DNA from 2 places in the Myroides sp. LJL116 genome. Region 1 is predicted to be linked to the other one. Evidence: riboswitches for the same ligand, from Rfam matches in the RefSeq annotation. Region 1 holds a riboswitch; the other holds the start of a gene.
What was found. A riboswitch is a leader RNA that binds a small molecule or an ion and turns the genes downstream of it on or off. The one in region 1 is predicted to bind cobalamin.

Region 1 (7,777 bases):
TATTTATTTTATTTATTTATTATTAAAGAGCAATAGATCATGATAGAAGTTAAGAATATTCGTAAGGCTTACGGAGAGAAGATGATATTGGATGATGTGTCGGTTAACTTCCCAAAGGGAAAAATTACCTGCTTGGTTGGAGGTAATGGAACTGGTAAGAGTACACTTCTATCTATAATAAGTAGATTGGTAGCTAGAGATTCTGGAGAGATTAATTTATTAGATCAAGACGTTACTGGTTTTACAAGTAGAGATTTTGCAAAGCGTTTATCTATTTTAAAGCAAGCCAATAACCCTAATGTTCGATTAACAGTAAAAGAATTAGTATCCTTTGGTCGTTTTCCTCACAGTCAAGGTAGGTTAACGGGCTATGATATGGAGAAAATCGATGAGAGTTTGGACTTTATGGGACTTACCTCAATGAAGGACCAGTATATTGATGAGTTAAGTGGTGGGCAAAAACAGCGTACTTTCTTAGCCATGGTACTAGCTCAAGATACGGAGTATATTCTATTAGATGAGCCTTTGAATAACTTAGATATGAAGCATTCAGTGGAGATCATGAAGATTTTACGTGTTTTAGCTGATCAATATGGAAAGACCATTATTATTGTGGTACACGATATTAACTATGCTTCGTCTTATGCGGATTATATTGCGGCTGTAAAAGACCATAAGATCATTCATTTTGGACCTACTCAAGATATAATTACGGAAGACATTATGAAAGAAGTTTTCGATATCGATATGACTATTGTGGATAATTGTGATAATAAAATATGTATATACTTTAAGTAAACTATCAATACTATACAAACATGAATAAATTTTTAATAAGCTGTTTAGCAGCATCAATAGGGCTTATGGTTTCTTGTAAAGACACTAAAACCCAACAAGAGGATCCTAATGTAAAACAAATTACGGTATCTCACTTATCAGGAGAAACTAAAGTAAAAGAAGATCCTAAAAATGCAGTAGTTTTAAACTATGGTGCTTTAGATACATTTGATGAATTAGATATTCCTGTTAAAGGACTTCCAAAAACTAATTTACCTTCTTATTTACAAGAGTATAGCAAAGATGCTTCTATTGTAGATGTTGGTGGGATTAAAGATCCAAACCTGGAGAAAGTAAATGAATTGGATCCAGAGATTATTATTATTTCTGGTAGACAAGCTCCATTATATGATGAATTAAGCCAAATTGCTCCAACTATCAATCTTGAGATTGATCCAGCGAATTATATGGAATCCTTTAAAGCCAATCAACGTATTATTGGTGAGCTTTATGGTAAACAAGACCAAGTTGAGAAAGAACTAGAGGATATTGACAAAAGAATTGCTCATATTAATGAATTGACTAAAGACTCTGATAAAACTGCTTTAATGGTGCTAGTAAACGAAGGTCGTTTTAGTGTTTATGGACAAGGGTCTCGTTTTGGAATTATTCACGATGTGTTTGGTTTAAAACCTGCAGATACTAATATTCAAGCTGCTAGCCATGGACAAGCAATCTCTAATGAATTTATTAAAGAAGTAAACCCAGATTACTTATTTGTAATTGATAGAGGAGCTGCAGTTAAGCGTGCTAAAATGACAAAAGAGGAATTTGCAAACGAACTTATTAAACAAACTAATGCTTATAAAAATGATAAAATTATTTTCTTAGACGCAGAAGTTTGGTACTTATCAGGTGGTGGACTTAAGTCTATTAAAATGATGGTAGAAGAAATAGAAGATGCTGTAAACTAATTATAGCTTAAGTATAAAAAAAAGCTTGTCTTATAAAGACAAGCTTTTTTTTGTGCTATATTTTGGGTAGAATTAATCTATTTCGTCTATAACAGGAACTGGACGTTTACTTTCGTTAATAGCAACTAGAGTAAAGTTTCCTGTGATCGCTTTTTCACGTCCTTCTCTATACATGCTTTCTACAAAGACATCCACGCGAACATCTAAACTAGTTCTTCCTACTCTGGTAACTGTTCCGATTAGCTCCACTAGAGTACCTGCAGGAATAGGGTGGTTGAAATCTACCTTATCACTAGATACTGTTACAATTGGCTTGCGACAAAAGCGAGTTGCTGTCATAAAGGCAATTTCATCCATGATGTAAAGTACCGCTCCACCGAACATAGTATTGTGGTGATTAGTTTGTCCTGGGAAAACTGCACGGAAAACATGGGTTTGAGAATCTTTGATTTTTTTTGCGATTCTTTGTTCTCTATTTGTTAATTGACTTTCCATAGTAATTAAATGTTTTTTTTTGAGTTTTTACCCCACTGTCTTAATAGGCTAGTCAAAGATTCTAACAATAGATAACAAATTTCCACCTATGGTGTAGGTTGAAGCTATCCTGTTACTTTGATTCGCGAAAGTCAGGTGGTTTGTATTTGATTTTTTGGTGGTCTGACTATTAAAATATAATTCTAATTCACAGTTGCGCGACAGTTCGTGAGTTTCACACGATTCCCCAAACTAATAAAGTAATGTTGTTTTGTCACTTTATTGGTGCAAAGATAGTAACTAAAGGCAAAAAAAATGTTTTTTATGTTTTATTTATCATAAAATCGCTGATTTTTATTTATCAGCATTCTTTTTCATTGGTTTTACTGCTGTTGTATCAAGTTTCTATGTACTGTTAATTGGATAATTACCCTACAAGGGGAGGATTGTTGATTTTGTTTTAGGTAAGGGAAAGTATATAAAATTTATTTTTTTAATATAAGTAGTGAAAAAAAGATAAATTACTAAAGCTATAAAAGAGTTTAATTATTAAATTTGTAGTATTGAATTACAAAGGTGCTTGGTAGAAGTAGGGGGTATTCTCTATTTATAGTAGTATTTTATGGAATACTTCTTATCTTAGTACAACTCGATTTGTGAAAGCTTTGCTTTGCTGGCTTTTTTTAGGCAGTATTCTTGTAAAGACAGGGAATAATAAAAGAACTACACAATTTTTACATATGACACAAAACACAATAACACAGACTGATTTTTCTTTTGAAAATCAAACTTCGGTTTACAAAGGTAAAGTAAGAGATGTTTACACTATTGACCATAAGTATTTGGTGATGGTTGCAACCGATAGACTTTCTGCTTTTGATGTGGTTTTACCTAAAGGAATTCCTTATAAAGGGCAGATTTTAAATCAAATTGCCACTCGATTTATGGAGTTAACCAAGGATATAGTTCCTAATTGGCTTATTGGGTGTCCAGATCCAAATGTGATCGTAGGAAAGGCTTGTACTCCTTTTAAAGTAGAAATGGTTATTCGAGGTTATTTAGCAGGTCATGCCGCTAGGGAATATCAAAGTGGTAACAGAGTTATTTGTGGGGTAGAGTTGCCAAATGGTTTAAAGCCAAATGACAAACTTCCATTTCCCATTATCACTCCTTCTACTAAAGAAGACCTAGGACTACATGATATGGATATTTCTGCAGAGCAGATTATTCAAAAAGGGATTGTAAGTCAAAGTGATTATGCTATACTAGAAAAGTACACTAGAGCTTTATTTGAGAGAGGTTCAGAAATTGCTTTAAAACAAGGATTGCTTTTAGTAGATACTAAGTATGAATTTGGTAAGACAATCGATGGAGAAATTGTTTTAATAGATGAAATTCACACTCCGGACTCTTCCAGATATTTTTATGCAGATACTTATACAGAGTGTCAGGAAAATAATCTACCTCAAAAACAATTATCCAAAGAATTTGTTCGCGAGTGGCTTTTAGAGCAGGGATTTAGTGGTAAACCTGGTCAAAAGGTGCCTTTTATGAGTCAGGAATATGTGGAATCTGTTTCCCATAGGTATATGGAGTTATACAAACATATTATGGGCAGTGAGTTTGTTAAAACAGACGATAGCGACCCATTAGCTAGAATACAACATAATGTTGAAACCTTTTTTAAAGAACATAGGGAGGAGTAATCCCTAAAAATATTTTTATATGGAATTATTACAAGCCTTAAAATGGCGATATGCAACTAAGAGATACGATGCTAATGTGAAATTAGATAAGGCTCAGGTAATGGATATCATCGAAGCAGCTCGTTTAGCGCCGACTTCTTCTGGACTTCAACCCTTTGAAGTTATTTGGATCGAGAGTCAACAAGTAAAACAAGAGTTGTCTCCTATTATAATGAATCAAGCTCAAGTAGTGGAATGTTCTGATTTACTAGTGTTTGTTGCTTGGGATACCTATAGTTCTGAACGTATAGATCAAGTTTTTGATCATATGGAAAAGACTCGTGAATTGGAAAAAGACAGTATGTTAGACTATAAGAATAGTTTAAAAGCTCATTTTTCTTCCCTAAATGCAGACCAGCAATTTGATCATGCAGCACGTCAATCTTATATTGGATTAGGGATGGCTGTTGCAGCAGCGGCTGAATTGAAAATAGATGCTTCTCCTATGGAAGGGTTTCACAATGATCAATTAGATGCTTATTTAAATTTACAGAGTAAAGGCTTGAAAAGTGTTAGTGTGCTAGCTTTAGGTAAACGAGATACTGCAAATGATTGGCTTTTACCTTTAAAAAAGGTTAGAAAATCTATGGAAAACTTCTTAACTATTATTCGATAATAACAATGAAAAGCCCTCCTTTCAAGAAGGGCTTTTTTTATGTTTACCTATAGAGTATATAAGGAGTTTTTAAAAAACCACATTGATAGATTCCTATTGGGTAGTTAAAAAATTGGCATAAATTATCAAAAGTGTAATTTTTTATTTGTAAAATTATCTAATGTGTAAATCTCCTTTCTTTTTATTCTAAATAATGGTGTGTTAAATGTTAGCTTTTTTATCTTTAATATTCTATATTCGTAACCGGTAAATAAGATAATTTTACGATGAGTCAAAAGCAAAAAAACAAAACCCTTCCTTTAGTAGTAACTAAAGAGCAGGCATTAGAAGATTATAAAATAGCAAGAATCAGTAGAGAATGTAGTTTACTTGGTAGGCGAGAAGTACTTACTGGGAAAGCTAAATTCGGTATTTTTGGTGATGGAAAAGAAGTGCCACAATTAGCTTTAGCTAAAGCATTTCAAAATGGTGATTTTCGTTCAGGATACTACCGTGATCAAACTTTTATGATGGCTATTGGCCAATTGTCAATTCAACAGTTTTTTGCTGGATTATTTGGAGATGCAAATATTGAGCATGATCCAATGAGTGGTGGTAGACAAATGGGTGGGCATTTTGCTACACACAGTTTGGATAAAGACGGGAATTGGAAAAATCTAACACAGCAAAAGAATTCGAGTGCAGATATTTCTCCTACAGCAGGACAAATGCCTCGATTATTAGGATTAGCACAAGCTTCTAAATATTATAGAGAATTTCCAGAGGCTGATAAAGCTAATAATTTTTCTGTAAACGGAAACGAAATTGCTTGGGGTACAATTGGAAACGCTTCCACTTCGGAAGGATTGTTTTTTGAAACAATCAACGCAGCAGGTGTATTACAAGTTCCTATGGTAATGAGTGTATGGGATGACCAATATGGAATATCTGTACATGCTAGATACCAAACAACCAAAGAAAATATATCGGAAATCTTAAAAGGATTTCAAAGAGATAAAAATGGCAAAGGATACGAAATTCTTCGCGTTAAAGGATGGGATTATGTAGAGTTAATTAAAACCTATGAAAAAGCATCTAAAATCGCAAGAGATGAGCACGTTCCTGTTTTAATTCACGTGGATGAGTTAACCCAACCACAAGGACATTCCACTTCTGGATCTCATGAAAGATATAAGAGCAAAGAGCGCTTAGAATGGGAAAGAGAGATGGATTGTTTACTTCAGATGAGAAAGTGGATTATCGAACAAGGTTTTTCTACAGAGCAAGAATTAGATGAGTTGGATAAACAGCTTAAAAAAGAAGTTTTAGATGGTAAAAAAGCTGCTTGGCAAGCTTATATCAATCCAATTATTGCAGAGAGAAATACCTTGGTAGAGGTATTAAAGCAAGTTGCAGCTTCTAGTGAGCAACAACAAGCAATTGAAAAGATAGCTCAAGATCTAAGTCAAATTAAAGAGCCAATTCGCAAAGATGTTTTATCAGTTGCAAGAAAGGTTCTTCGCATGGTTATAAAACAAGGTAATAAAGCGCCTTTAGTAGATTTTATTAAAGATTATTTCTTAACAAATCAACCTAGATTCAGCTCGAACTTAATGAGTGAATCCGATTTAAGTGCTCTTACTATTGAGGAGGTTAAGCCACAATATGATCAAGATGCACCTGAGGTAGATGCAAGAGTTATTTTAAAAGATAACTTCGATCATATCTTTACTAATAATAAAAATGTGATGATCTTCGGAGAAGACAGTGGAAACATTGGAGATGTTAACCAAGGTCTAGAAGGTCTTCAAGATAAACACGGTTTAAATAGAGTAAGTGACGCGGGTATTCGCGAGGCTACCATTTTAGGTCAAGGAATTGGAATGGCTATGAGAGGATTACGTCCAATTGCAGAAATCCAATACTTAGATTATCTTTTATATGCTATTCAAATCATGAGTGATGATTTGGCTACATTACAGTACAGAACAGTAGGACGTCAAAAAGCTCCACTAATTGTTCGTACAAGAGGACACCGTTTAGAGGGGATTTGGCATTCAGGTTCTCCAATGGGAATGATCATTAATGCTCTTCGTGGTATGCATGTTTTAGTACCTCGTAATATGACTAAGGCAGCAGGTTTTTACAACACTTTATTAAAATCAGACGAGCCTGCTTTATTAATTGAATGTTTAAATGGATACCGTTTAAAAGAAAAATTACCAAATAACTTAGGGGAATTACAAACACCTATTGGTGTAGTGGAAACTATTCGCCAAGGAAGTGATTTAACTATTGTTTCTTACGGATCTACTTTGCGTTTAGTAGAACAAGCAGCAAATGAATTAGCAGAGGTAGGAATTGAAGTAGAGATTATTGATGCTCAAAGTTTACTTCCTTTTGATATTAATCACGATACAGTAAAGAGTATTGCTAAAACAAATCGTTTACTAGTAGTAGATGAGGATGTTCCAGGCGGTGCTTCAGCTTACTTATTACAGAAAATTTTAGAAGAACAAGGAGCATATATGCATTTAGATAGTGAACCAAGTACATTAAGTGCTAAAGCTCACCGTCCTGCATATGGAACTGATGGAGATTACTTCTGTAAACCATCTAGCGAAGATATCTTTGAAAAGGTATACGCAATGATGCATGAAGTAAACCCTAGTTTATATCCAAGTTTGTATTAAAGATACATAGGAACCTTCCAATTATGGAAGGTTTCTGCTTTTATACCAATAAGGTATTTTACTGACCAAGTTGATCAACGGCTCGGTCTATTTAGTAGTCTTCACACAGAATATAAGTAAAATTCTTGTGAAAATTAATTTTTTATTTTAATTTTAGATAGATTTATGCAAATAAATGTTTCGCTTTTATTATGAAAGCATACAAAATATGATTAATTTTGCATTTGTTTTTTAAACATAGTTATATTATGGTAAACGATTTATTTGACAGAATACAGAAAAATAAAGGACCTTTAGGAAAATGGGCTTCACAAGCGGAGGGATATTATGTGTTTCCTAAATTAGAAGGACCTTTGTCAAATCGTATGATGTTTCATGGAAAAGAAGTTATTAACTGGAGTATCAATGACTATTTAGGTTTGTCAAATCACCCAGAGGTGAGAAGAGCAGATGCTGAGGCGGCGCAAGAGTATGGAGCGGCTTACCCAATGGGAGCACGTATGATGTCTGGGCACACAA
Region 2 (7,777 bases), on a different contig from region 1:
GTATTAGACATTTTACTATTAAGGGGTATTCTATACAAACCCTTATAAGTAGCCTGCAAAAAATACCTAAAAAAGCACATAGAAAAAATATGTTTTTAGCTTTATTGCGCTATTTATCCTTTACTCATCAATATATCTTATTGTATTATATATTAGGAGTAGAGCTTCCATATATAGAATTATTCTGTGCTGTAGCAGCCATTTATCTGTTAGCTTCCTCCTTGCCTAACTTCCAGTTTTTAGAATTTGCAGTAAAAGGAAGTATAGCCATGTTCATCTTCACAACTCTGGGAGTAAACCAGTGGATTGTAGCATTAGTAGCAACTTTAATATGGATCTTGAATATCGTCTTACCTATAAGTATTGGTAGCTTTTTTGTCCTGTCTTTTAAAGTTAAAACAAAACCTAGTTCTATTGCTTAACCAAAACAATAGGCAATATAAATTCACTGTTAACCGTTATTCCTTGTTTAGTTGCAGGATAAACCAAAGGGAAATCTCTGGTTTTTATTTTAACCAGACTATCTAATGCAACATTTTGCATTTTTAAACTATCCACTAGAGGTAATAATTGGAAAGAGACATTATTATCCCAACTGATTTTAACTAAAACATGCAAAGTATCTAAAGCTTGAAAGCTTCCCTTTAGGGTATCTTGACTTAATCTACTTTGCAACTCGGCAGTCATAAAAGCATAAAAGCATTCTTTTTTTCTGTCGACATCCGAAATAGTATCACAACTTGGAGTACTGGGATAAGTATCTACCTTATTCCAATCTACTTTTGTCAATTCACTGTGCAAAAGTTTATCCCTTTCTATTTCCTGGGAGACATTAAAGTCACAGCCAATTATAAAAAAGGATAAAAAGACTAACACTATTAACTTATTCATGTACATTAATAAGGTTTAATATCTTATATTTAATCATCAAAAATACAAAAAAAAACAATGGAATACTTTCTATTACTACTAAGCATTGTGCTGTTAATATTTGGCATTGTGGGAAGTATACTTCCTGCTTTACCAGGGTTGCCAATTAGCTGGCTAGGCTTTTTGAGTCTTTATTTAGTGAAAGATATACAAATGAATCCAACAATCCTATGGATTACCTTAATAATTACCATTGCTATAACTGTCTTAGATTATGTCATTCCCGCCCAGGGCACTAAAAGATTTGGAGGTAGTAAATATGGTGTTTGGGGTACTAATATAGGCCTTGTGGTAGGATTATTTATCCCTCCAATAGGTTTTATACTAGGACCTTTTATAGGGGCCTTTATAGGGGAAATAATCTATGAGCCAACTAAAGTTGATCGAGCCTTTAAAGCGGCTATTGGATCCTTTTTAGGCTTTCTCGCCTCTACTTTTATAAAGATTGTTACTTCTCTTTTCTTTTTGGGAATTGGTATTTATGTAATTATTAAAAACAGCGGGATTTGGTTTTAAGATTTTTTGCCAATTAGTGGTTTGTTATAAAAAGTAATAGCAATACCAAAAAGTAAAATCACTCCTCCAATTAACATATTGTAGGTAATGGTCTCGTCTATAAAAAACCAAGCCAATAATCCTGAGAAAAGTACTTGACTTAAAAGACTAAGGGATACCCTAGTTGCTCTCATGCTTTTAGTGGCGTAGCTAATACAAAACCAAGCTAATAATTGACAAACAAGTCCTTGAATAATTAAAGTCAACCAACCCATAGAGGAAAAACCAGTAAACTCAGACCCCATAAAAAGATTAATTAAGGCCAAGAAAATGGAAGAAAAGGTTAAGCTATAACTCATAAATGGGATAACATCTACTTTATCTAAAACCAGTTTACTAACTAAAATATAACAAGCGTATAGAATACCAGAGAGTATTCCCATTAAAAAAGGCAGGTTGAATGAAAGATCAATAAACACATCTACACCCACTAAAACAACCATACCAACTAAAGCAAATACAGTTCCAATCCAAAAGTTGGCAGAGGGTTTATTACTCATAAAAAAGTAACTCCCAACCCCAACCCATACAGGGGCTAAATTGGTAAGTAAAGTGGCTTGAGTAGCAGTTGAACCTACTATAGCATAATTCCAAACGGCTATATCCGAACCAAAGAAAACTCCCCCCAAAGCAATAAGGGCCATTGTCTTAAAGTCATATAATTCTAAACGCTTAGTTATTATGGCGAAAGGTAAAATTACAATAGCAGCAATAAACATGCGATAAAACGCGCTAATCAGACTTGGAGTTAGGTTTAACTTTATTAAAACAGGAAAAATCGAAATACAAAGTATTCCAATTAATAAAGAAACTCTAGGATTCTTAAACATATTGATATATTTTGGACTATCGCACAAAGTAACAACTCCTTTTTGAAAATTAACACAAAACCCTATGATAAATTATGCTATTAATACCTTTAAATCCGTTTTAAATATTCCTAGTGAGTGTCTAATCGAAAACCGAATAGATAGCCCCTATAAAAATGAGTATGATAGCTGTGAACTAGAAATTAATAATCATAGAATAATCTATCGTACAGCTAAAATAACACCGAAAAAAACAGGAGCTTTTGTTGCTATATGGAAGAAAGACCCTTCGAACCAAAACACTCCTTTCTCTATAGAGGATGATTTTACTCATATGGTAATCTATGTGGAAGAAGATCATAACAAAGGCGTGTTTATCTTCACAAAACAAGACCTAGCTACTTTACAAATAATATCCCATCCTACTTCTAAAGGCAAAATGGGTGTTCGTTTATATCCAAGTTGGAGTGAGAATTTAAACCCACAAGCCTGTAAAAGTAAAGATAAGCAAAGTCCTTTCTTTTATATTATTCGAAATTTATAGCATAATAAAACTAACGTTCTTAATATTTCAACAGACAATCGATATAATATATTTTTTTATCAAAATTTTTGCACATATATTTGCCAATATTAAAATGGTTTACAATTTGTAATTAAACGGGAATTAGGTGAAAATCCTAGACAGACCCGCTGCTGTAAGCTTCATAATTAAAAGAACCTTGATTATCCACTGTGTTAAATGGGAAGGATGTTCTTTTGAGAAGCAAGTCAGAATACCGGCCAATAAAATCGTTCCATGTTTTCGGGTATAAAACAAAACGCTACTTGGCCTTATTGTAATTAGGTTAAATTGTTGCGTAGTATTCCAAAATAGGTACAGCCAAAAAACGCACAATGAAATACAATTATTTAACCTTAATACTTACCCTTTGTTTACTATTTCTAAGTAACAAATTCCATGGGCAAAACTCCTTAGATTCTATTACAACTTTAAAAGAGATTGTAATTTCTAAAGACCCTTTCAAAGAAATTATTCCAGTACAAACTTTAACAGGAGAAAACTTACAAAAACTAAACACACTTAATGTAGCAGATGCTCTGCGTTATTTCTCAGGAGCCACTATTAAGGATTATGGGGGAATGGGAGGCCTTAAGACCATAGACGTGCGAAATATGGGAACTCATCATGTAGGTGTTTTCTATAATGGTGCAGCTATTGAAAATGCACAAAATGGCATTGTAGACCTTGGTAAGTTCTCCTTGGAAAATGTAGAGAAAATACAATTATACAATGGTCAAAGAAGTGCTATTTTTCAATCTGCAAGAGAATTTGCCTCTGCCTCTGTGGTATATATAGAATCCAAAAAGCCTACTTTTAAACAAAATAAAAAAATAAATATAAACGCGGGCTATAAAACCGGGACAATTCAACTTAACAATCCTTCCTTGGTGGTGGATTACAAAGTGAGTGATAAGGTTTCCACAAGCATATCTACAGAATACATTCATTCCAATGGAAGATACAAATTCAGACAAAAAAGACTAAATATTGATGGTAGCGTAGCCTATGATACTACAGGAACTAGGTTAAATAGCGCTATTAGTGCTTATAGAATTGAAAACAATTGGTTTGGGAAGGATCAAAATAATCAATGGAGCGCGAATTTATATTATTACCAATCTAGTAGAGGACTACCTGGAGCTATCATTAAAAAAAGTGACCACACTATAGCTACCGAGAATATAAACGAGAACCAAAAAGATAAGAACATAATGGTTCAAGGACACTGGACAAGGTTTATTAGTGATTTTTATTCCTTTAAACTAAAAGCCAAATATGCCTATGATTTCACTAATTACCTATCAAGAAAAACGGTAGACTTTGAAGGAGATGAAGTGACCTATAATCCGCAGTTTGACAATACCTTTTATCAGCAAAACTATTATGTATCTGGGGCACATCTTTTTAAAATAACCCCGATTTGGGAAGTTGCAGTGTCAACAGACTTTCAATATGATAAATTAAATGCTACTAGAAAAGGCCAAGGTACATTATTCACTTACCCAGAGCGCTTTACTTTTTTAAGCTCTGTTGCTACTTCTTTAGATTTAGGAAAAGTAAAAGCCCAGGCTAATGTACTAGGGACTTTCACCCATGAAAAAGTAAGGCATAATTACAGAGCCCCAGATAGAAATATGTGGGCACCTTCTTTGTTTTTAAACTATAAACCTTTTGAACATAAAGCCTTAGACATACATTTATTTTATAAATATATCTATCGTCTTCCCACCTTTAATGATTTATACTACACCCAAATCGGAACAGCTAGTTTAAAACCGGAATTATCTAGACAAATCAATCTAGGAGCAACCTATAGCCAGGATTTTAATTCTCCTATTTTTAAAAACATACATTTTTCTTTACAAGGATATTATGCGGATATAACAGATAAAATCATTGCTACTCCAACTTCTAGTATGATGAGATGGATGATGACTAATTTAGGTAAAGTGGAGTCTTATGGTCTAGAATCTTTCGTTCAAGCAGATCTTGCCCTAACTAAAGAGCTAAACCTAAATGTACATCTAACCTACGCTTATACCATTGCTAAAGACAAGAGCTTAACTCCAGGAGGAAAGGCTTCCTACTATGGAGATCAAATTCCTTATGCTCCTTGGAACTCAGGTTCAGCAGTTCTTAGCTTATCTTATAAAGAATACCTATTAAATTATAGCTTTATTTATGTAGGAAAGCGCTACAATGCCAATAAAAACAATATTAAACGAAATGAAGTACAGCCATGGTATACCCATGATATGTCTTTACAAAAATCCTTTACCTACAAAGAGTACAACTTTAGAGTTACCCTTATGGCAAATAACATAGCCAATCAATATTACGAGGTGGTCACTAACTTTCCAATGCCAGGTAGAAACTTTCGTTTAGCAGTAAACTTTAACCTATGAGACATTTAAAAACAATCCTTTTTATAGTTTTACTAACCTGTGTAATCTCGTGTAGAGAAGAGCAAATGATTTTCCTTTCGGATGATTCTGCAGTTGCTCCTCCTCAAAACACTACACAATTTAGTGGATTTTATCTTCTAAATGAAGGTAATATGGGAATGAATAGAGCCTCGATTGATCAGTTTGATTATCTATCTGGGAGTTATATAAGAGATATCTTCTCTGAAAAGAATCCAGAAATAACAAAAGAACTAGGCGATGTAGGAAATGATATTAAAATTTACGGAAGCAAGGCTTATGCTACCATAAATGTATCTAACTTCATAGAGGTATTTGACGTACCTACCGGTAAGCATATTGCTCAAATTCACGTACCTAACTGTCGTTATTTAAATTACCACAATGGAAAGGTTTATGTGAGCTCTTATGCTGGTAAAGTAGAAATTAATCCTAATGCAGAACTTGGCTTTGTAGCAGAAATAGATACCATTAGTTTATCTATTACTAGAAGAGTAACTGTGGGGTACCAACCCGAAGAAATGGTTATCACAAATAATAAATTATACGTGGCTAATTCCGGAGGATATAGGGTGCCTAATTATGATACAACCATCTCAGTGATTGATCTTACCTCTTTTAAAGAGATAAAGAAAATAGAAGTAGCTCCAAACTTACATCGCATGCAAATAGATGATAATAAAGATATTTATGTGAGCTCTAGGGGAGATTACTATGGAACCGAGCCCAATTTATATGTCATAGATTCGACAAAGGATATACTGAAACAAACTTTAAATATCCCCGTTACCAATATGACCTACCTGGATAATAAATTATACTTTTTATCTACGCCTTTTAGGTATGCTACAGGTAATCAAACCCCTTCTTATGGTATTTTAGATACCAATACCAAAGAACTTCTTACTAGTCAAATTATTAAGGATGGAACACAGAAAAATATACTTATTCCCTATGGAATCGCAGTAAATCCAGAGACTAAAGAAATCTTTATCACAGATGCCCAAGATTACGTTGGTACGGGATATATCTATTGTTATTCCCCTCAAGGATTTTTACAATGGAGAACAACCGCGGGTAATATTCCAGCACATATTGCATTTATAAAAACACTATAACCTACAAAAATGAAAAAAAATTATTCCACTTTTATAATGTCCTTTTTGGCATTAGCTATAGCTAGTTGCTCTAGTGATAATTCGACGCCTGACTTAAGTGCAGCCGAGTATTTCGAACAACTACAAAATACAAATAATCCTTTTAGATTAGATAACAATTACAAGACTACAACTAATAAAAGTATTGTCTTATCTGCAGAGATCCAAGATTATAAAGAATATACTTACCAATGGAAAGTTGTAGAGAAGGATGATATAGTAAAGGATTCTATTATAGCTACTACTAAAGAAGTTAATATTGTTAGCTTCACCCCTGTTGTTTATAAAATAGAAGGGATAGTAAAATTCCAAAACCACATTGTGTCCCAAGAACTAACTTTAGAGGTTAGTCAAGACAATACAAAATTAAAAAGGCATATTACTAAAGTATTTGACTTTATGCCCTCTTATGGACAGTTTGTAAATGAGATGCCTAAATATGAGCCAGGTGATACCAAACAAACCATGATTAAGAAAGTAGAAATGGCTATTGCTAAGGAAAATGGTTCTATGATTTCTTTAGGAGGATTTGGTGGATACGTAGAGTTTGGGTTTGATCATACAATTGAAAATGTTGCAGGCGAAAGAGACTTCCAAATTTTAGGTAATGCTTTTATTACAGGTAAGAATCCTCAAGGAGAATATGTAGGAAGTGCAGAACCAGGGATCATCCTAGTAGGAGTGGACAAAAATGGCAATGGAGTACCTGACCCAGATGAATGGTATGAAATAGCAGGTAGTCAGTATAATAAAAGCTCCACTATTCACAATTATGAAATAACCATCCATAAACCTTCCAAAGAATTAGACCAAGCTACAGGAAATATCCAAGAGTACATTAAATGGGAAGATAACCAAGGGAATCAAGGATTTAAACCTAAAAACTCTTTTCACACACAAAGCTACTATCCACTTTGGGTAGATCAACAATCTATTACATTCACAGGAACCCGTTTAGCAGACAATGCTAAAAGCGTAGGAACTGAGACTGAATTTTGGGAACAAATCTCCTATGAATATGGCTATGCAGATAACGCACCAAATACTGATCAAAGAAGTCATATTGATATTGACTGGGCAGTGGATAAAGAAGGAAAACCTGCCAACTTAAGAGGTATAGACTTCATCCGAGTATACACAGGAATAAACCAAGAAGCAGGATGGTTAGGAGAAATATCAACGGAGGTTGCAGGAGCAATCGATTTACATATTAAATAATGATGAAATTTAAAACACATTTAATTTTACTGATTACAGTATTTTCATTGGGAATTTGGTCTTGTAGTAATGATGATCAATTAATTGCTGATGAGGATGAAACTATAGTTACTGGTCCAT

Region 2: linked by a shared signal. The riboswitch ahead of ACYSNM_RS00795 (TonB-dependent receptor) and the one ahead of ACYSNM_RS05670 (acyl-CoA thioesterase) in region 1 are both predicted to bind cobalamin.

Annotation. Positions count from the first base shown of each region.
Region 1 is NZ_JBTXLR010000005.1:14,576-22,352, reverse strand. Features, by position in the region: gene ACYSNM_RS05685 (iron chelate uptake ABC transporter family permease subunit) at 1-43, shown strand, start outside; gene ACYSNM_RS05680 (iron ABC transporter ATP-binding protein) at 40-798, shown strand; gene ACYSNM_RS05675 (siderophore ABC transporter substrate-binding protein) at 819-1,751, shown strand; gene ACYSNM_RS05670 (acyl-CoA thioesterase) at 1,824-2,246, opposite strand; adenosylcobalamin-variant (AdoCbl-variant) riboswitch at 2,394-2,489, opposite strand; gene ACYSNM_RS05665 (phosphoribosylaminoimidazolesuccinocarboxamide synthase) at 2,966-3,931, shown strand; gene ACYSNM_RS05660 (nitroreductase family protein) at 3,951-4,586, shown strand; gene ACYSNM_RS05655 (alpha-ketoacid dehydrogenase subunit alpha/beta) at 4,853-7,258, shown strand; gene ACYSNM_RS05650 (aminotransferase class I/II-fold pyridoxal phosphate-dependent enzyme) at 7,507-7,777, shown strand, end outside.
Region 2 is NZ_JBTXLR010000001.1:163,256-171,032, reverse strand. Features, by position in the region: gene ACYSNM_RS00820 (hypothetical protein) at 1-422, shown strand, start outside; gene ACYSNM_RS00815 (hypothetical protein) at 412-891, opposite strand; gene ACYSNM_RS00810 (DUF456 domain-containing protein) at 949-1,446, shown strand; gene ACYSNM_RS00805 (DMT family transporter) at 1,443-2,315, opposite strand; gene ACYSNM_RS00800 (MepB family protein) at 2,380-2,838, shown strand; cobalamin riboswitch at 2,917-3,096, shown strand; gene ACYSNM_RS00795 (TonB-dependent receptor) at 3,192-5,264, shown strand; gene ACYSNM_RS00790 (YncE family protein) at 5,261-6,400, shown strand; gene ACYSNM_RS00785 (cell surface protein) at 6,410-7,657, shown strand; gene ACYSNM_RS00780 (cell surface protein) at 7,657-7,777, shown strand, end outside.